DNA from 3 places in the Paenibacillus sp. FSL H3-0286 genome. Region 3 is predicted to be linked to each of the others. Evidence: riboswitches for the same ligand, from Rfam matches in the RefSeq annotation. Region 3 holds a riboswitch; each other region holds the start of a gene.

Region 1 (7,302 bases), 2.6 Mb from region 3:
TGAAAGTAAATGTTGCCCTGGTTGGAGATATTGATAGCATGATTGATACCGCTGTAAAAGAATATGGCACGCTAGATATTTTAGTGAATAACGCAGGGATTATGGATGGCTTTGAGCCAGTTGGTGATATTACAGATGAACGATGGGATCTTATCTTTGATATCAATACCAAAAGTGTAATGCGGTCCACTCGTAAAGCACTGCCTATTTTTCTGGAAAAAGGAAAAGGGGTTATCGTTAATACCGCTTCTACAGGTGGGGTAAGTGGTGCCCATGCGGGAGCAACTTATACTGCCTCTAAACATGCTGTAGTAGGCTTGACGAAAAACACAGCTTTTATGTATGCCAACAAAGGGATTCGTTGTAATGCTATCGCACCAGGAGCTACTGCCACAAACATCAGTGCTTCAATGAAAAATATAAATGAATTCGGCGTGAGCCGTACGCAATTAACACAGGCTGTGATCCCTCGTGTAGGTACACCTGAAGAAATCGCACAAGTTGCGTTATTCCTGGCTTCGGATGATTCCAGTTTTGTAAACGGAGCTATCATCGCTGCTGATGCGGGTTGGACTTCTGCATTCTAAATGTTGGTTGTCTACCTCTGCCTCAACAGTTTATCCAAGGAGTCTTACGGACCCAGATGACGTTATTCGCAAATTTTCAGCCTTTTGAGAAGGAATTCGGACTCCAGAGACGCTATTTCATATAAATCGGCCCATATTTTGTGTTTTCGCGCCAATAGCTGCAGTGGAGTCCGATAGCAATTCAAATGTGGAATAATGGCGCATTTAAGGTCTTCTGGGTCCGCTAACCAATTTTTTGGGGCAAAATGTTATCGGATTGAACGCAGGGGTGCCCCAGCACGCTACCATTTTGCCAAATGATGACCCAAACGGGAGGCTACATAAAACTCCGCTAGAGATTAATCTAGCGGAGTTTTTTCTACGCTTGATATTTCCAGGGGAACCCTGCAAAATAGAGAGAATGCTAACTATAGAGGAGTTATATGAAATGAACGATGTTATGGTGCGGAATCATGTAAAAGTCATTGGAGCAGGAGAAAAAACTATCCTTTTTGCGCATGGATTTGGGTGTGATCAAAGCATGTGGCAGTTTATCACGCCATCATTTGAGAAAAAGTATCGAATCGTTCTATTTGATTATGTAGGCTCAGGCCATTCAGATTTAAGCGCATATACATCGGATAAATATCATACTCTCCATGGTTATGTACAGGATGTACTAGATGTTATCGAAACATTTGAACTCAAGGATCTTATTTTTATAGGTCATTCTATTAGCTCTATGATCGGTTTGCTTGCTTCAATCGAGCGGCCGGATTATTTTGATAAAATGATTATGATCGGACCTTCCCCACGTTATTTAAATGAGGGAGATGCTTATTTCGGGGGCTTTGAAAAAAGTGATATTACTGAGCTTCTGGATATGATGGAGATGAATTTCGCGGGCTGGGCTAGCTTTATGGCTCCACTTGCGATGAATAACCCTGACCCGATGTTGACTAAACAGCTGGAACGAAGCTTTATTTCGGCCGACCCTATTATCGCTAGAGAATTTGCGGAAGTTACATTTTTTTCGGATCATCGAGAAGATCTGCCTAAAGCGACAGTGCCTACACTCATATTGCAATGCTCGGATGATAGTATCGTTCCTATAGAAGTAGGAGAATATTTACATAGACATATGAATAATAGTACGCTCCGGTTAATGGAGGCCAAGGGCCATTATCCACATATTAGCCATCCCCAGGAGACCATTACTTTGATTAATGAGTACCTTGGGTGAGATGGAGAAGATTATGGTGTTGAAAGGATATTTAGACAATGGATGACCGGTTAAAATATGCGCCATGCGGATATGTTTCCATTACCCATGAAGGAATGATCCTCGATGTGAATCAAACCTTTTTGGATGGGATGGGATATCAGCAGGTTGATTTGGTAAATAAACATTTTGAATCTATCATGTCTACGGCCAACAAGCTTATTTTTCATTCATACTTCTATCCTTTTATCAATCTGAATGGACATGTAGAAGAGCTATTTATCAATTTGAAGGACAGCAAGGGGCAAGCCGTGCCTTACTTGTTAAATGGTAGACGCCTTGAATGTGAAGGTGTAGAGGTCATTGATTGTATTCTCGTACAGATGGGCAAACGTATTGATTATGAGCTAGAGTTACGATCTGCGAAGAAGCAAATAGAAGAGGCGTATTGGGAAAAAGATCAGGCGCTGGCAAAGCTCAAACAAATCCACCTGGAAATCGAGCAAAAGCAAGCTGAATTACTGGAGATGAATGCCGTTTTAGTAGAGCTATCTACTACAGACAAGCTTACTGGATTAAAGAATAGAAGGTTCCTGCAAGAAAAGCTGGAAGAACAGATTGCAGCGTATCACCGTGATCAGGCGCCTTTTTCGTTATGTATTCTAGATATTGATCACTTTAAAAATGTGAATGACACCTACGGTCATCAGATGGGTGATTATGTCCTGGAGAAATTGGCGAGTATCCTGAAGTCCCAATCTCGTAAAGAAGATATCGTAGCTAGGTATGGTGGTGAGGAGTTTATCCTTCTGCTGCCTAATACAGATTCATCGGATGCCACGGCTATAGCTGAGAGTCTACGACAATTCATAGCCAGCTCCACTTGGGAGATTGGCAGCATTACGGTAAGCATTGGCATAGCTACCTTTGAAGCAACCGATACAGACATCACTCTTCTGGAAAAAGCTGATCAAGCGCTTTACGTTTCTAAAGAACAGGGGAGAAATCGCGTTACGCATATTATGGATTTGAGTGAAAAGCTTCTTTAATTGGAGGCTTTTTTTGTTATTTATAAACGATACATCCTCTTTGCTATAATTGCTCTAAAATGTCTGTTCCCTTCAAGCTGTAAAAGGGAATTCGGAATTTCTTGAATGGATCTCTTATGTAAATCGTATTGGCATCAAGCCTATGTGACAACGTTACGATAGAATATAACAGGATGATGATTTATTATCAGTATGTTGGCATACAAAACTATGGAATGTGGATCATGCCTACATTATCTATTCGGGGATTATGGCGATCTGGAAGTGATCCATCCCTCCAATATAAGAGTGCTGTCTGCGGTGGCTATGAATGATACTGTATTATTTGAGATTAAACATGAGCCTTTTAAGCAGATGGTTGCCGATTACCCGTTGATTAAGGATCAATTGATGCTGCTGCAAATGGAGCGTTTATTTTTATCGAATCGGTTATTATATGAAATGAAATTTCATGATGCGAGAGCGCGTGATATGATCGGAACGTTAAGGGAGACGGCTACCCTTGTGCTAAAAGATCTGCAAGAACAAAAGATTATTGAGATTCAACATCAGCAGATCACCGTGTTAGACCCGGCGTATTTACTGGAGTATACGGATTTCGATTGAGAAGAGCCGTTCCGGGATCTTTTTCAGAGAATCGATTATTAAAGGGGTTATGAATGTGGCTTGTAATCATTGTGTAGTAAGAGAGCTGAATTTTCAAATCAAGGCTCATGGTGAGCTTAATCTTAGGGTTTTACCTGAGGTTATTCATCACTTGAGTAGAAGTAATACGATACATAAGGTGGAAGAAAATGTGATTACAATTAAGGAGGCTGGGGTGCGGGATTTTCTGGATTTCTGTAATGACCATATGGAGTCGGAGCAGGTTGAATTCCGTATAGATGACCAAACATGGAGACCTCTATCCGAATTACCCACTGTACTTGATATGGAGTGGATTGATGAGGTTATCACTAAGGGTCTTGTTACTTGCTACTTCCAACCGATTGTGAACGTAAGGGAAGAGATTTTTGCATACGAGCTCCTATCCAGATTTAAAAAAGAAGACGGATCTCTTATCTATCCTAATGAGATTTTTGCGGCGGCACGGAATCGTGGGCGTTTATATGCTTTAGACCGGTTATGTAGAATGACGGCTGTAAAATATGCTGCACCCTTAAATAAAAAAACGTTTATTAATTTTATCCCAACGTCGATCTACGCTCCAGAGTTCTGCTTAAGATCAACCGTTGAACTGGCCAATCAATTAGGCGTCGATCCTTCTCTTTTTGTCTTTGAAGTTGTTGAGACGGAGAAAGTGGATGATCTCGCTCATTTGAAAGCTATTTTGACATATTACAAGGATCGGGGATTTGAATACGCTTTAGATGATGTTGGTGAGGGCTTCAGCACGATCGAGATGTTATTGGAGCTTAAACCCCATTACATGAAGCTGGATATGAAATATGTTCAGGGTGTGTCCAGCGATCTGAACAAACAGAAAATAGCAAAGCAATTTTTAGAAAAAGCTTTAGAAATCCAATCCGTTCCTTTAGCAGAAGGTGTGGAGTTTAGAGAGGACTTTGAATGGCTTAAGCAGAGTGGTTATCAGTTGTTTCAGGGCTATTTATTTGGAAAGCCTGATCCTATTCCCAAACAGTAATCCTAATGAGTATATATCCGTCCAGAGGATGAGATGAATTTCAGGTCAGAGTCTGAGTACAGCCAACCCCCGGGGTTGTATAATTTAGGTAATTTGAAAAGGGGGACGGGATAGATATGAAATGGCATCAATTTGTAACGCGCTGGGCGGATTCTAGGGGCTTTGATGGACGAGAGATTGATTATCAATGGCCTTCTCCCTCATTTCCGGTCATCAGTATTCGCAGTAATCTAGGGCGATACTCAGGTCAAGCGTATGGCCGTGGAGGTAAACCCCGTGTGAAGACAGCCGTTGGATTAATCGCTATTGGAGATGTAGCTGTTGGCTTGATTTCCATAGGTGCGATAAGCGTGGGCGTATTATCCTTAGGAGCAATATCACTGGGAATGTGGTTAGCGATCGGAGCAATAGCACTTAGCTGGCTTGGCTTCGCAGTGGGAGCGATTGCGATTGCAGGCGTGGCTGTAGGAGCGATCGCAATCGCGGAAAAAGCGTTGGGGGCCATCGCCATAGGGGATACGGCGTTTGGTGCGATAGCGATAGGCAGGATCGCTGGGGGTGCCATAGCTATCGGACAATGGGCATATGGTGTAATCGTAGTTGGCGAACATGGTTTCGGATTAATTCCCGTCACGGGCGATGTGTGGAATTGGTTCCGGGGTTTGTTTGGATCGGAGAGTTAAGTAGACCTACAGTCCTAAAGGATGTCCTTCTCTTCCGGGATAGTCGATAAATAATATCTATCACATAAGAAAAACTAATTGCAATTACCTATACTCATTTCATACCAATTAATCATGCGATCAGATCTAGGCTTATGTTACTCTTTGAATGTATTCGAAACTTCATAGGCAAACCTATGGAAATGTAGGGACGCAAAGCTATAGGGACTAAGGTTATCATAACTATTGTCAGCCAGCTGCCAAAGAGTGCGTAACGCTTTTTGTTAAAATATAAGAAAGTATAAGTTATAAAACTATACTTAATATCTTATATTTCTCGCTTAAACGCTTACCGTCCTTATAAGGACGCCGAAGGCGTTTATGCTTGTTAAGGTTTAATAAAAATTAAGTCTTAATTTTTAGGCGACTTTATACGCAATCAAGCTACTCTTTTGGGGTAGTTTTTTTTGTGCCCATTTTTGGGCACTGGAGAGATTCATATGACATCTGGGGGTAAGAAGAGATGAAGAAAATGATTGCGATCGCTACATCGGCGGCCATGTTGGCCAGTTTTTCGAGTGAGGCAGGTTATGCTTTAGCAAGTGAGGCAAGCAAGGTAAATGTAACAAAAACAGTGGCGCAAAGTAAGGTTAACTTATTAAGCAACGCCTCGGTTATTCCGTTTGAGCTGTACGGCAAGGATGCTCTAAATGCCTATAATGAGGTTTTTAGAATGAATCCAGCAAATATTAAATCCATCACAAATAACGGTGGCAACTACTCAGGCTCGCCTATAGCTAAGGCTATGGATGGGGATATGAGCACGCATTGGGAGACTGGCAAACCGAATAGTTCAACGTTTACGAATGAGGTTGTGTTTGTTTTCAATGAGTCCACTGAATTAAATAGAATGGTATACGCGGCTAGGCAATCCGGTGCGAAAGGTAAAGGTTTTGCTCAAGAATTTGATATCTACGGCTCCACTACCGATGCGGGTGATTTTACGCTCGTGTCTTCTGGAGAATATACAGGCTCAACCGGTGATGTAGTGGAGATTCAGTTCGCACCTACGGCTTTTAAGAGACTTAAATTTGTCTTCAAAAAAGCGAACCAAGATTGGGCGAGTGCGGCTGAGTTTTCTTTTTATAAAGAGGATAGTGTCTCTGCTAAAATGAAAAAATTATTTACAGATGATACCTTGAGCCAAGTTAGTGCTGCCTTTAATACGACAGAGAAATTAACAGCTTTAGAGAATGAAGTGCAGGCACATCCACTGTATGCGCAGTTTAAAGAAGAGATAGAGAATGCAAAGATCCTTTTGAAGAACCATCAGGTAGAGGCAACGGCAGCCAAGGTTTCGAAGCTAAAAGGGTATGGAACAGCCTATGAAAATGCCTATAGCCAAGCTTATAGAATGCCGAATGCAAACGTATCAAAAGTAACGGTGAACGGTGGAAGCTACCCAGGTACGAAGCCTGAATATATGCTGGATGACCAGCCCACTACGCATTGGGAAACGAACAAAAACAATGATGCAAGCTTCACGAATGAAGTCGTGTTTGAACTAGCGCAAGCGGAAGTGCTGGACAGAGTGGCTTTTTTGGCTAGAGATAACCGCAAAGGATTCCCAGAGGCTTTTGAAATCTATGCATCAGAGACGAGTAAAGGAGAGACCTTCCAACTTGTATCTAGCGGAACCGCGATTAGTACCAATGACTTTCTGGAATTTAAATTCGAACCGACGAAGTTTAAAAGATTAAAATTTAAGTTCACAAAAGCTAATATCAACAGACCTTTTGCGGCTGAATTTAGATTTTATACAGAAGATAAAGTAAGCGAAGCTGTAAATGGTATTTTCACAGATGGAACGATGAGTGCGGTTGTGCCTGCTTATAATAGCGTCGAAGCAATCAACGAATTAGAAGAAGCGGCAAAAGTACATCCGCTCTATCCAATCCTGAAAGATTCTTTGGATTTAGCTAAGAGGCTAGTGAATGGTGAAGTTCAAACCGAAGGCACCATCATTGAGGCGGAACAACGTGGAGATATGAAAAAGCATGCGCAGGAAAACCTGAGAATTGGTTTTGGTACGAACAACCAGCCTACAGGTCTCGTTGCAATGCCTGGAGATACGATCAACGTTTATGTGGATGCAGCT
Region 2 (7,302 bases), 1.7 Mb from region 3:
TTATGAAGAAGGTTATTTTGCCGATTATCCTCCTGGCTATTTGTACATATTGTACGTGCTTAGCGCCATTCGTGGCGTTTTAGGATTCACTCAGGGCTCAGGTGGAGAGAATTTGCTCTTCAAGCTCCCTGCGATCCTTTCTGATTTGGTACTCGGCTACTTCATTTATCAAATGTCACGCAAAAAACTCGGCACAGGAATAGCTTTCGGCTTAATGTTGTTGTTTCTGTTTAATCCAGCGGTACTTATTAATTCAGCGGCTTGGGGACAAGCAGATTCATTCTTTTTGATCTTCCTGCTGCTCAGTATCCATGGCGCTGCGAACAAAAAGTTTGTCCGCTCCGCAATTTTGTTTGCCTTAGCGACGCTAATTAAACCGCAAGCGTTGATATTCACGCCGGTATTGTTGTTTGCTTTTTATCATCACCGCGCTTGGAAGCAGCTTGGATTCGGAGCTTTGTATGGATTAGGGATCTTCGGATTGCTTGCGGCACCGTTTTTCTGGAATAACGGAGGTCTGGTAGGGATTATTGATCTTTACAAGAGTACGTTATCTTCCTATCCGTATTCTTCAGTGAATGCATTTAATCTGTATGCACTGACTGATCCGATGTGGTCATCCCTTGATCTAACCTGGCTTGGCATTCCATACCGTGTATGGGGCTTCATATTTATTTTAGTGGCTGTAGCTGTTGCGGCATTTTATTCCTTTAAAAAGGATCGCTTGGATCTGACCAAATCCTATTTTATCGGGATGGTGCTTATAGTAGTGGTCTTTGTGCTTGGCACCAAAATGCATGAACGTTATATGTTCCCTGCTCTTATTCTTTGTTTGTTTACTTATATAGAAAGTCGGGACCGCCGCTTTTTATCGCTATTTCTCGGATTCAGCTTAACGCAATACATCAATGTGGCGTACACCTTATCCCACCTGAATGCAGATGTTAGCCCGGGTGCAGACGGAATCGTATTAGTGACTGCTATAGCTAATCTAGCATTGCTGCTTTATATGCTGAATATCGGATACGATGTGTATGTCCGCAAGGGAATAAAACCTCTTCCAGCGCCAATTACACCGGAAGAACAGTATGAAGAAGATTTGAGAGTTGTCGGGCAAATTAAACCGCATCAGAAGGGAGGGCGATTTAACGATGAAGTTTAAGCGTATAGATTGGATATGCATAATAGCTATCACGGCCGTTTACGCAGCGCTTGCTTTATATAATCTTGGCTCTACTAAATCTCCAGAGACCTTATGGGAGCCTGCTGCCAGTGGTGAAAGCTTCTATGTAGATTTGGGGCAGAGTAAACCATTGGAACGGGTCAATATCTTTGGTGGCGTGGGAACGGGTAAGTTCAAGCTGGAATTCAGCGACAATCCTGAGGTCTGGAGCAGTCCGATGGATGTCAGTGAGGATGTCGGGAATGTCTTCATCTGGAAAAGCCAACCCCTGAACGTTACAGCGAGATATGTGAAGTTAACAGTTACCTCTCCAGGGTTCACTTTGAACGAAATGGCCTTTTATGAGCAGGGGGGAGAAAGAATCCCCCTTCCTATTGCCGGTGTGACACCGGATGCTAACGCAGTACCTAAAAGAGGAGCAGCGGCCAATCTTTTTGACGAGCAGGCGCTCATTCCGGAATATTCTAACTTTATGAATAGCACTTATTTTGACGAGATCTATCATGCGCGAACAGCTTATGAATATACACACGGGATAGTGCCTTACGAGAATACGCATCCACCGCTTGGCAAGCTTTTGATTGCCATAGGTATGGAGCTGTTCGGAGTCAATCCATTCGGCTGGCGTATTATCGGAACCTTGTTCGGAGTTGCCATGTTACCTCTTATATATGTAATGGCGCTGCGTTTGTTTAAGAAAAGCAAATACGCCGCCCTCGCGGCAGGATTGTTTGCGCTGGATTTCATGCATTTCACACAGACAAGAATCTCCACGATTGACGTATACGGAGTATTCTTCATTATGTTGATGTTCTATTTTATGCAGCGGTATTACACAATGAATTTCTACAAGCAGCCTTTAAGAAAAACATTAATTCCGTTATTCTGGTCTGGCTTATTCTTCGGAATCGGCGTAGCTTCGAAATGGATTGTGCTCTATGGAGGAGCAGGGCTGGCCATTATGCTGGCTATCTCCCTTTTTGAACGCTACAGAGAATACCAAGCCTCCGGACGCCTGCTGGCAGAGGGGAAGATTAAAGACAAGGAATTGCTGGGCACCTGTCGTGAAGCAGTAGATTCTTTTTGGAAAAAGACTATTATTACGTTGGCTAGTTGTATCGGGTTCTTTGTAATTATTCCAGTAATTATTTATAGCTTATCTTTTGTGCCGGGGTTATCTGCATCAGCAGAGGGCTTCACTATAAAAGGTTTGATTGATTCCCAAAAGAATATGTACAACTACCACAGCCAGCTTGTAGCTACACATCCTTTTGCTTCCTCATGGTGGCAATGGCCGTTTATGAAGAGACCGGTCTGGTTCTTTAGCGGCGGTGAAGGTTTGCCGGAAGGTCAGGTCAGCAGTATAGTGACTATGGGGAATCCGCTTATCTGGTGGACGGGTATTTTTGCGATGTTGGCAACGCTGTGGATTACGCTGAAACGTAAAGATAAGAACCTCTACATGATCTGGATCGCCTTCTTCTCGCAATATGTTCCGTGGATGCTTGTCCCAAGAGAAACATTTATTTACCATTATTTTGCTATGGTGCCATTTATGATTCTTGGTATTGTATATATAATGAAGTTGCTGGATAGTAAATTCCCTGAGGCCCGTTACGTACAGTATGTCTATGTAGCTGTTGCTTTGCTGCTCTTTATTGCTTTCTACCCGGTACTGTCAGGGATGCAGGTCAGTGGAGATTACGTGAAAGATATGCTGCGTTGGTTCCCAACTTGGGTTTTCTAGGATTTAATAAAAATCTATAAAATAAGTTTATGCATGCAGCGTTATTATGAAGTGTAGATGGATGTAACGCTCCAAAAAGCTTGTAGGAGGAATAAAGGTGAAAGCCAGATATAGTGTGATTGTACCCATGTTCAATGAGGAGCAAGTAATTAGCCATACTTATGAACGTTTGAAAAAAGTAATGGACGAGTGCGGCGATACTTATGAGCTGGTCTTTGTCAATGACGGCAGTCGTGATCGTTCCGCCCAGATGATTCGGGAGATCTGTGAACGAGACGAGCATGTCAAGCTGATTGACTTCTCGCGTAATTTCGGACATCAGGTAGCGATTACAGCTGGCATGGACTATGCCGAAGGTCAAGCGGTTGTTGTTATTGACGCTGATCTTCAGGATCCTCCGGAGGTCATTCTGCAAATGATCGAGAAGTGGAAAGAGGGCTACGACGTTGTATATGCGAAACGTCTGAAGCGCCACGGAGAAACGATGTTCAAAAAGGTCACCGCGAAGCTTTTTTACCGCCTGCTCAGCAGTATGACAAGTGTAGATATTCCTACGGATACAGGCGATTTCCGTCTTATTGACCGTAAGGTATGTGATGTCCTGCGGGGACTTAAAGAAAAGAACCGCTATGTCAGAGGTTTGGTGAGCTGGGTTGGCTTCAAGCAGACTATGGTGGAATATGAACGGGAAGAACGTTTTGCCGGAGAAACCAAATATCCGCTGAAGAAAATGATTCGTTTTGCGTTAGATGGCATCACCTCTTTTTCACATAAGCCGCTTAAGATTGCTACGTATATTGGATTCTTTCTTTCATTTTCTAGCTTTCTCTATTTATTTTTCGTCTTGTTCCAAAGGATATTTTTCACCTCCTGGACGGTTCCGGGCTGGGCTTCCATTGTAGGTGTCAATCTGCTCTTTAACGGTATTGTTCTGATGCTGTTGGGTGTGATTGGGGAGTATATCGGACGGATTTATGACGAGTCTAAAGATAGACCGCTATATATTGTTAGTGAGACTAAAGGCTACCAGAACGAAGAACAACTGGACCGCCGGAAGGACCACAATGATGTCAGATAAGAACTTGCGCGCTGCATTCATACAGTTCCTCAAATTTAATGCCGTAGGTTTGCTCAATACGCTTATTGATTTTGTGATTTTCACATTGTTGAATTCACTAGGGATGGTATACGCATTGGCGCAGGTGATCTCCTATAGTGCAGGCACGGCGAATAGCTTTATTTTGAATAAAAAAGTTACCTTTCGTGATCGCAACCGGGGGAATAAAGAAGGCTTCGACCGCGTACAGCTGGTCAAGTTTATCGTGCTGAATCTGGTAGTGCTCGGAATATCACTGTTGTTAATGCATCTGTTGACAGACAAACTAGGTATTCAAGTCTTGATCTCCAAGGTGCTGGTTACCTTTATCACGGTGATCATCAATTTCTTTGGAAGTCGTAAATGGGTATTTTAAACATTAATTTCAGGCAGAAGGAGTTGCTATGCTTAAAGGCAAGTAGCTGTTTCTGCTTGATTTGTATATAACCATAGAAACAATATACGGAGGTGAATAACATTGCGTAAATTCTCCTATCTACTCATACTGGCTGGGATACTTATCATGTTATATCCGACAGCTAACGAGTGGTACAACGACAGGCAGCAGGAGAAGTTATTAGAAACGGCTGAACTAAGCACTGCCGATAGTACTCCCCAGCCAGATCTAAAGAGCAGGTATGCTGAAGTTACTCAGCTGTTAGCAGAGGAATCGGTTCTGGATGCCCAGGCACAGCCCCAACCCCAAGAGACAGAAAAGCCTGAACCGGAGATTGAAGTCGGTGGCAAAGTAATCGCACTAATTGAAATCGATAAGATTGATTTGAAGCTGCCTGTATTAGAAGGGGCTACAAAAGCTAATATGAAACATGCTGCAGCCCATATGAAAGAAACGGCACCCCTTGGAGAGATCGGGAATGCTGCAATCGCGGCGCATCGGGCTAGAACTACGGGGCGTTTGTTTAACAGATTGAATGAGGTTGTTGTGGGGGATGTTATCACGGTAAAGACTAGTGATCAGGTGTTTAACTATGAGGTATACGATATTTCTGTTGTAGATCCGAGTGATGTCTCCGTTCTTGACGGGAATGACAAGGATAAGATTCTTACTCTGATTACATGTGATCCGCTAGTGAATCCAACGCATCGGCTGATTGTTCATGCCAAATTAACAAAAGGAGAATAGTGAATGACAAGAAAACACAAATACCGGGAGATATTTATAAAATAATGGGTAATCTAGTAAATTAGGTCTTGTTCACAACTATAAATATGATAGTATTATACTATGAAAGCTAAACACGATAACGGCAAACCTTCCGAAAGGTAGGGACGCAAAGCTAAAGGGCCTTTTCCCGAAAGGATGGCAGCCAGCTACCGAATGAAGAGGCTTTTTTTGTTTGTTTCAAATGGATTCTATCAATTATATCTAGTAAAGCTAGAACAGATAGAGCTTATACGATAACGGCAAACCTATCGAAAGGTAGGGACGCAAAGCTAAAGGGCCTTCCCGAAAGGATGGCAGCCAGCTACCGAAAGGAGTTTTATCCGTGAAAAAGGTTTATTTTATGCTGGTGGCGTTGTTCGTCCTAATGACTTCAGTTCCGGTAAGTACAGCTCAAGCTGCAAGTGCAGATGCCAGCTGGTTGATTACATCCAAAGTGGCTCAAGGTGTTATTGGTATTAACTATGATATTCCGAAAGATAAAAGAATCAAACTCATGATCACCAAAGATAACAGCAGCTATACATATAACTTGTATGCTTCTGGACAAGCTGAGGACTTCCCTTTGCAACAAGGAAATGGGACGTATAAGGTTTCTGTTCTGGAGAACACAACCGGCAATAAATACAAAGCATTATATTCCGAAGTAGTAGACGTAACCATGAGTGACTCGAATTCCGTATATTTGGGCTCCGTACAGAATGTGAAATGGAGTTCTTCTGATAAAGCGATTGTCAAAGCTAAACAATTAGTACAAGGCAAAACAACAGACGAAGAGAAAGTTAAAGCGATCTATAACTATGTAGTTGCGAATGTACAATATGATTACTCTCTTGCTAATAGTGTAACTACTGATTATATTCCAAGCATCGATAAGACATTGACTACTAAAAAAGGGATTTGCTATGATTACGCTTCTCTTTTTGCCGCAATGCTGCGGAGTGTAGATGTTCCTGCTAAGTTGGTAATGGGGAATACAAGCTACGTTACGCAATATCATGCATGGAACGAAGTGTTGCTTAATGGGAAGTGGGTTACCATTGATACTACAGTGGATGCAGGACTTGCAAAGAGTGATAAGAAAACCGATTTAATTAAAGCCTCAAGCAAATATACTGCGGCAAAATACTATTAAGTTCGTCCCTAGAAACATAACTCTATTAAATAAACAACTGGCTTAATTATTAAGCCAGTTGTTTATTTTTATATTAGGGGTTGCTTTTCTATTAATAGTTGGGGTATTATAGGTAAGCGTTGTTAGACAGCGTACAGGCGATATAGACGAGGCTGATAAAAAGCTTCGAAAAATAAAGCTTGCATTTCTGAAAACAACATGATATATTATAAGAGTTGCTGCTGAGACATTAAACGGCGCCAACGAGAACTTGATCTTTGAAAACTGAACAACGAGTGAGTAGGAAATCACGCAAGTGAAATCCAAAATTAGAGAATTAATTTTCTCGTCAGATGTTTCAAAATGAGCATATCGCTCTTTTCAATACTAATTGGAGAGTTTGATCCTGGCTCAGGACGAACGCTGGCGGCGTGCCTAATACATGCAAGTCGAGCGGAGTCACTTTGAAAGCTTGCTTTCAAAGTGACTTAGCGGCGGACGGGTGAGTAACACGTAGGCAACCTGCCCTTCAGACTGGGATAACTACCGGAAACGGTAGCTAATACCGGATAATTTCTTTTTTCTCCTGAGAGAAGAATGAAAGACGGAGCAATCTGTCACTGAGGGATGGGCCTGCGGCGCATTAGCTAGTTGGTGGGGTAACGGCCCACCAAGGCGACGATGCGTAGCCGACCTGAGAGGGTGAACGGCCACACTGGGACTGAGACACGGCCCAGACTCCTACGGGAGGCAGCAGTAGGGAATCTTCCGCAATGGGCGAAAGCCTGACGGAGCAACGCCGCGTGAGTGATGAAGGTTTTCGGATCGTAAAGCTCTGTTGCCAGGGAAGAACGTCCGGTAGAGTAACTGCTACCGGAGTGACGGTACCTGAGAAGAAAGCCCCGGCTAACTACGTGCCAGCAGCCGCGGTAATACGTAGGGGGCAAGCGTTGTCCGGAATTATTGGGCGTAAAGCGCG
Region 3 (7,302 bases):
ATAACCTTCACACCTGCTTGTTCAAGGTTCTCTTTAAGGAGCTGTGAGGATTTCTCATCAAGCTGTCTGCCCATCAACCGGTGAAAAGCTTCGATCACCGTTACCTGATATCCAGCTTTATGCAGCGCCCAAGCGGTTTCGATTCCCTGCACTCCCCCACCGATTACGGCTACATGGCTGCCATCCTGCAGGTTTTCTTTCAATCTGTCCGCGTCGTTCATATCCCGGAGGGTATGAACATTGTTCAGGGCGAAGCCCTCAAGGGAGAGTGCACGATTCTTCGCTCCCATACACAATAAAAGCTTATGATAAGAAACACTCTGCCCATCTTCTGTCACAACTATTTGCCGGTCCGGGTGGACAGAACGGATTCGGGTCGAGGTTTTTACGGAGATACGGTTATCGCGGTACCATTTTTCCTTTTTAATCAGCACCTTCTCACTGTGCAGGTCGGTAAACAGCCCTTTGGTCAGCTTAATCCGGTTATAGGGCAGTTGACTTTCCTCCCCGAGGATCGAAATTTCCGATTCTGCGTCTTGATCACGGATGGCTTTGGCGGCATGGACGGCGGCTACTCCTCCGCCAACAATAACGTAATGTTTTGTCATCCTATGTTCCTCCTCCCTAAAATGAACTCAGCAGCAAATCCGAAACAAATTCAGCCGCATTTTTAATTTTTTGAACTTTCTCTGGCTCTTTCGGGGAAAATCTAATTCGTACAGGGAACTCTACATGTGTCATCCCCGTGGTTTTAATAACCTCAGATGTGCTTTGCACCGTCATGTTTGTTCCATTCAGATAATCCTGAATGACTTCAATGGCTTCACCACTCCAGCCGTAGGAGCCAAAGGCTGCAGCAAGTTTACCTTCCAGATTCATATTGTGCAATTCTTTCAGAATGTTCTCCAGGTTCCCAATCATGTCCGCGTATTTAGTGGAGCTGCCAATAAAGACCGCGTCCGCTGACGTTATGCTGTTCAGAATATCGGTGGCACTACTTTTATCTGCATCCCAGACCTCTGTCTCTATATTATTTTCCTGCAAGCAATCCTGTATGATTTTGGCCATCTTCTTGGTACTGTTTTTGATGGTGGTATATACGATGGTTGCCTTTTTTCCTTGCGTCGTTTCACGGCTCAATGTGGCGTACATCCCGATATATTTACGTATGTCCTTCCGGATCACAAACCCATGGGAAGGAGCGATCATCCGGATCTCAAGATCCTTAACAGCCTCTAACAGGGTTCTTACATATCTTCTGTGAGGATGAATAATTGCTGCGTAATAGCCCTCGAAATCTTCCGTAATATCAAACCCGGCTTCATCGCTGAATAGATTCTCCACCGCAACATGCGTGCTGAAAATATCACAAGGAAATAAGATTTGATCTTCGATACAATAGGTGATCATCGTTTCTGCGGTATGGAGATACGGTGTTTCTTTAAACAGCAGCGTTTTCCCGCCAATATCCAGCTTATCTCCGTCTTTAACCACCAGGAAGTTCCGGCTATGAAGCTTGTACATTTCCTGCAATTCGGGAACAGCAATCTCGGTGCATACGATCGTGGCATTTGCAGCCTTGGCAGCGAGAGCTGCCAGTCCACCAGAGTGATCAGGCTCTGTATGATTAATTACAATGTAATGGATATCTAGAAGATCAATCATTTCACCCAGACACTCGGCATATTCACGTCCGAATTCCATATCTACGGTATCAATGACAGTTGGCTTACCTGTTTTTAATAAATAAGAATTATAGGTAGTTCCTTTTGCCAGAATCAGGCGGTGAAATGGAACCTGGCGGTTATCGATTTTGCCTATCCAGTAAGTATCCTCGGCGATTTTTTTGAATTGTGTACTCATTTCTTTAACCTCCAATGTTTGATTGATAATGTTTATCAACAACCTTATTTTATTATGGCTGCCAAACAAAAAAGAGGATTTGAATCAAATTATAAAAGTTTGAAAAAAATGAATACCTTAAATTTAGACGATCTAAATAAAGTGATTATGCGTTGAGTCACATTTTAAATAAAAAGCCACACAAATGTTTGCACTTCGCCTTAAAGAAAGAATAACCCATAACAACTTTATGCCATATCCTAATGAAAATAATAAAAAGGTGGATATCCATGACTGAAATACAAATAGCTGCTGTGGGAGATCTAATGGTCAAACGTTATATTATTTCGGATGCTAAACAGCCTGACGGAACCTATTCGTTCAGCCCCCTGTTTGCAAAAGTAGCTCCTTATCTGAAACAGGCTGATTTGACGATTGGCAATCTCGAAACCACCTTTGCTGGAAGTGGCCCCGAATGCCGGAAAAGTCCCCGATCAGGCGGTCCGATATTCAAATGTCCAGACGAACTGGCCCCTGCACTTAAGGAAGCCGGATTCGACGTATTAGTAACGGCCAACAATCATTGCATGGATTATGGTGCCCCGGGTCTGGTTCGGACGTTACGAGTTCTGGACCGTAATGGAATCGACCACACGGGAACAGCTAAATCATTAGAAGAATCCAAAAGAACGCTTATTAAAAACGTCAAAGGAATTACGATTGGCATCCTCTCCTACACAGCAGGAACCAACCGAATTCCTGTACCAGTGAGTAAGCCATGGCTGGTTAACCGGATATCTACGCCCAAGATCATTCGGGAGATTCGAGATTTAAAAAAGAAAGTCGATCTAGTCTTGCTTTATCTGCATTTCGGAAGCGAATATCGTTACACTCCAAACAAGAGGCAAAAAGAGCTGGTCAATCTCTTCTTTAAAAATGGCGCCGACATCATACTGGGGTCTCACCCACATGTTCTTCAACCGTTAGCGCTTCGTGGAAAAAAACAATTCGTTATTTACTCATTGGGGAATTTTGTTTCGACTAAACTAATGAATATTCCTTATACACAAAGCGGTATCATTCTTACGCTTAAAATAAAGAAGGATGAAAAAGGACACACGAGTATAACTAACGTAGGTTACATCCCGACTTGTGTAGATCGAAGAATAAAAAGCGGCAGGAAAATTACAGAGATCATCCCCATCCGCGACGCATTAAAGAGAAGCGACACCGACATAAAAACAGAACGGCGAAATCTCATGAATCGAATGTTGAAACATACGACAACAATCTTAAAGAGGGAATAGAGTCGTTACAGAAAAATAACGTTCCGCGGAATTTACCGCGGAACGTTATAGATTTAGACCTCAAAACTGTGTTTGGGTTTAGCGTAAACGATCAGGCATCATTAATTTAAGGAATTCTAGAATACCATTCTCTACTACAAGTTCTTCTCTATCTTGATCAGCAAGTACTCTTCTGATGATATCTTCTTTACCCTCCAGCACTTTACTTGTCCAATGAGGATCAATGATAAGAGATCGTCCTACTGCTACTAATTCAGCATTTGTCGACGTGTCCTCTGCGTCCTGTTTGGTACGGATATCTCCTACCCCAATTAAAGGTACACGGCCATTGATTTTCTCATGCACATATTGCAGGATTGATTTTTCTTTAAAATCTTCTGATGCAGATACTTTCTTAAAATCCCCTAATGAAATATGCAGATAATCCAGCTTTTTATCAGCTAATTTATCAATAAGATAAAAGGTATCGGTGATTTTAATTCCAGGCTCTTCATATTCTTCTGGAGAAAAACGATAACCGACAATAAAATCCTTAACCTTTGAATTGTCAACGACAGCAATAACTGCATCCACTAATTGGTTAATGAAATTAAATCTTTTCTCTAAGCTTCCTCCCCATTGATCTTCACGACGGTTGGAGTGTGGAGAGAAGAATTGTTGGATTAAATATGTGTTTGCTCCATGAATTTCTACCCCGTCAAATCCAGCTTGAATAGCACGTTGAGTCGCTTTTTTAAAATCCTCAATTACACCGAAAATTTCATCTTCTGTTAATGCTCTTGGAATTTCTGCATTCGGGCGTTCGGCAGCAATGGCGCTGGAGGAAACGGGTTGTACGCCACGCAATATTTTTGAATCTGTCATTCTTCCTGCATGGAATAGCTGTAAAATAGCCTTTGTTCCATTTCGTTTAATAGTAGATGCTAATCGGCTGAGGCTAGGAATAAATTCATCGGAGGAAACACTAAGTTCACCTTCCCATCCTTTTCCACCCTCTTGTACATTTGCTGCCGCAGTGATGACCGCACCTACTTCGCCCGTTCTTAGCGAATAGTATTTCAATTCATCTTGTGTTACTACACCGTCATAAAAGCTCATTCGCGTGGTCATTGGAGCCATAACCACTCGGTTTTTTAATGTCAGCCCTCTGCGAAAAGTTAATGCTGTGTCTAGTGCTATCATCTTTTTCCCAACTTTCATTAAATTATATTTAGAGAAATTATTATATACATGCGCATACATATAAATTACAGCAATGATTTATTCTTGTCAACTAATAAAGAACTGCTGTTGGATACAACAAAAAGCGCTGTTCCGCTGAACAGCGCTTTTCGCTCGTTATGAATCGTCCTTATTATTCTAGTTCGGCCGGTTTTACAATGGCTGCACCTTTATTATTTTTGGAATATTTAGCTTCGATTTTCGTGGTGTATGTATCTTTAGCTCCATCACTTACCAGCACATAACTCAGATCGACTGTCAGCTTTTCCGTTTGCCAGGTCTTAGTATTGACGAATAATTTCCACGTTACGCTTTTGGGTTGAACTGTCTCTCCATCCCAGAGGTTCTCCTGATCATAGAGTTTGATTATCCCCTTAGCTGCTGTCGGATCGGTTACCGTGAATTGTAAGACTGTTTGTGCGCCAGCAGTGCTGACTTTCATGGATTTTTTATAACTTTTGACCGAATCAAGCATGGAAACAGGATCGTATTGGCCTTTAGAGTAAAAGGCATCCCATTCCGTTTTCTCCAGTCCAAGCCAATATTGTGCATCAGGATCGATTGGCTCCCCGTCATCGTCGTAACCTTCATCTTCAGATTCATCGATCAGTTCACTTCCGTCTACAAGATAGTAAAACTCCTTGTCATTGGCATATAGACTGTACGATGTTTCTAAAAGACTACTAGCGACAGTGCCTGCTGCGGCAAAATTCGGCAGACGGTTGATATCCAGCTTCAGAGTGTTGGTGTTGCTGATACGCACCCCGCCGCTTTGAATATCCTGTTTTTTGGTCACATCCAGATGGAAATTCTTTATTGCTTTGGAGGCTGCCGTTACTTTGCTGATCATCTGATCCGCGGTTACTACTGTTGAGGTAGCTGCTGACACTACTCCTGGATTAGACATCCATCCGATCGTTCCGGACAGCAATAAAGCACCTACTGCCAAACTAGTACCTATTGTTTTGAAAAAACTGTTCATGTACTTCCCCTTTCGGCCCCTTGCGATAATGTAACGCCGTATAGGTCGAAATAATAAAAGAGCTCAAAATAGACTACATATTCTTAGAGCTATCCTTTATGCTTCATAAGACATCCCTATGGCGGCCTGGCGATCATTTCCTTCTGTCGAAAGGTTTTAGACCCATGGCTTTGTGTCATCATCTTTCGATGATTTTACCTTTAACGCGGACATTCAATTAGTTTTAATAGATTACGGACGCATGTCCCACCGCTAATTTTATCATGGTTATAATTACCTGTAAACGACTTATCTTCCATTCGAATTCGCTATGATACTCAGAAGAAATACTACAATCAAAATGAAAAATGAACGATTACATACGCTTATAAGTCTTATTAATGAGAACAGTAAAGACAGGGGGTGCAGCAAAATGAGTGACCGGGAAATTTTCGAGCTCTATAAAGAACAAGTATATTATTTTTGTTACTACTTAATGAAAAATCAGGCAGATGCGGAGGATATTTCCCAAGAGGTATTTGTAAAAGTTATCTTAGCGGATAAGTCGAAGGTAAGAAACTTGAAAGCTTGGATTTTACGAATTGCTTCGAATGAGTGCAACAGTGTGATCAAAAGGCGTAAGACGGGGTGGATGAAAGAAGTACGTAATTATTTACTATCCAGGTTTGAGGAATCAAACCCTGTAGAAAAACGTTTGGATCGACAGGAAACTAAAAAAGAATTACAAGGGTTATACAGTCAGCTTCCTGACAAAATCAGAATGGTAGTAGTCCTTCGTTTTATAAACGAATTGACTGTACCCGAGATCTCTAAAGTTATGAGCATACCCGAAGGAACTGTAAAATCCAGACTGAACAAGGGACTTAAAATACTAAATAGAATGGGTGGAACCCAACTAAAGGAGCTGAATAGTAATGAGTCTCTTTATTGAAAAAGATAAACATATTCCCCGACCGGATTATGATTTGATGTGGACTGCCATAGAACAAGAAGCTTATACACGTCAAAGAAATCTGCATGCCTCCCAGAATACTCCTAGGTCTAATAAAAAGGTTATTCCTATCAGTATTGTCTTCTCTTGCCTCTTACTTGTAGCCATTCCTGTATTCGCTAGTATGACGATTAATTGGGATAAAATTGGTGGTCGAAGTGTGAGCAATGCATTAAATAACGGCATCGGTCAACAGTATAATCTTCAAACTTCCAGTTCAGGAGTAACAATGAATTTGAACGGTGTTGTAACTGATGGAGAAAAAATGAAAATGCTGTTATCACTTGATACTAAATCTGATCTATCCAAATATACTGGATTTGCTACAGAGGAAAACATCATGACTAGTGAATCCGGTGCCAAGGCAAAGGTATACGGTTATTTAGAATACGATCCTGAAAGCCAGAAACTCATTGGAGTATATGAGACACCTGATACATTAAAGGATGATAAAAAGGACTACAGGTTTGAAGCACGGAATCTCATTTTTTACAGTGATCGGAATATTCCCTTACAATCTAATCATCAAGCAGGGGATACTATCAATACTGGAGTTAAGCAATATCCAAGCATTCAAATCGAATCCGTTCGATATGTTTCCAATCAAACCATTATCCGTTACAAAGTCGCTGCATCACCATCTGACTTAGGACGGGGTAATCCACATTTGGTAGTTAGTACTGGTGGTCAAAAGAATGAAGCAATTCCAACCATCATGCCTAACGAAGGATCGGATTTATTTATTGAACAGGTTTTCAATATAACTGAATCAGATTGGAAGGAAGCTAGTCTTCATTTTAGTTACATTGAAGAAGCGAAACGATTTTCAGGTACGTGGAAGTTCGATTTTAAAGCAGATGGACAAAAAGCAAGTGAGGCGATTTACACTAAGAAACTGTATAACAGTCCTGAATTTCAAGAAAAGACCGGCATAACCTTAGATCAGCTAGTGGTTACCC

The links. Region 3 has a riboswitch for cyclic di-GMP ahead of MHB37_RS10310 (DUF6612 family protein). Riboswitches for the same ligand answer to the same signal wherever they lie in the genome.
Region 1: another riboswitch for cyclic di-GMP. It lies ahead of MHB37_RS30755 (NPCBM/NEW2 domain-containing protein); the one in region 3 lies ahead of MHB37_RS10310 (DUF6612 family protein).
Region 2: another riboswitch for cyclic di-GMP. It lies ahead of MHB37_RS03205 (transglutaminase family protein); the one in region 3 lies ahead of MHB37_RS10310 (DUF6612 family protein).

The regions. Positions count from the first base shown of each region.
Region 1 is NZ_CP150285.1:6,904,426-6,911,727, reverse strand. It holds gene MHB37_RS30785 (SDR family oxidoreductase) at 1-587, shown strand, start outside; gene MHB37_RS30780 (alpha/beta fold hydrolase) at 1,015-1,809, shown strand; gene MHB37_RS30775 (sensor domain-containing diguanylate cyclase) at 1,848-2,837, shown strand; gene MHB37_RS30770 (Crp/Fnr family transcriptional regulator) at 3,030-3,443, shown strand; gene MHB37_RS30765 (EAL domain-containing protein) at 3,634-4,482, shown strand; gene MHB37_RS30760 (hypothetical protein) at 4,599-5,165, shown strand; cyclic di-GMP riboswitch class I at 5,323-5,409, shown strand; gene MHB37_RS30755 (NPCBM/NEW2 domain-containing protein) at 5,668-7,302, shown strand, end outside.
Region 2 is NZ_CP150285.1:728,853-736,154, forward strand. It holds gene MHB37_RS03180 (glycosyltransferase 87 family protein) at 1-1,162, shown strand, start outside; gene MHB37_RS03185 (phospholipid carrier-dependent glycosyltransferase) at 1,152-2,930, shown strand; gene MHB37_RS03190 (glycosyltransferase family 2 protein) at 3,028-4,008, shown strand; gene MHB37_RS03195 (GtrA family protein) at 3,995-4,402, shown strand; gene MHB37_RS03200 (class D sortase) at 4,505-5,170, shown strand; cyclic di-GMP riboswitch class I at 5,284-5,366, shown strand; cyclic di-GMP riboswitch class I at 5,441-5,521, shown strand; gene MHB37_RS03205 (transglutaminase family protein) at 5,535-6,344, shown strand; rRNA gene MHB37_RS03210 (16S ribosomal RNA) at 6,712-7,302, shown strand, end outside.
Region 3 is NZ_CP150285.1:2,400,865-2,408,166, reverse strand. It holds gene MHB37_RS10330 (NAD(P)/FAD-dependent oxidoreductase) at 1-608, opposite strand, end outside; gene MHB37_RS10325 (FprA family A-type flavoprotein) at 625-1,863, opposite strand; gene MHB37_RS10320 (CapA family protein) at 2,133-3,149, shown strand; gene MHB37_RS10315 (NADH-dependent flavin oxidoreductase) at 3,228-4,331, opposite strand; gene MHB37_RS10310 (DUF6612 family protein) at 4,504-5,352, opposite strand; cyclic di-GMP riboswitch class I at 5,470-5,561, opposite strand; gene MHB37_RS10305 (RNA polymerase sigma factor) at 5,765-6,283, shown strand; gene MHB37_RS10300 (DUF4179 domain-containing protein) at 6,267-7,302, shown strand, end outside.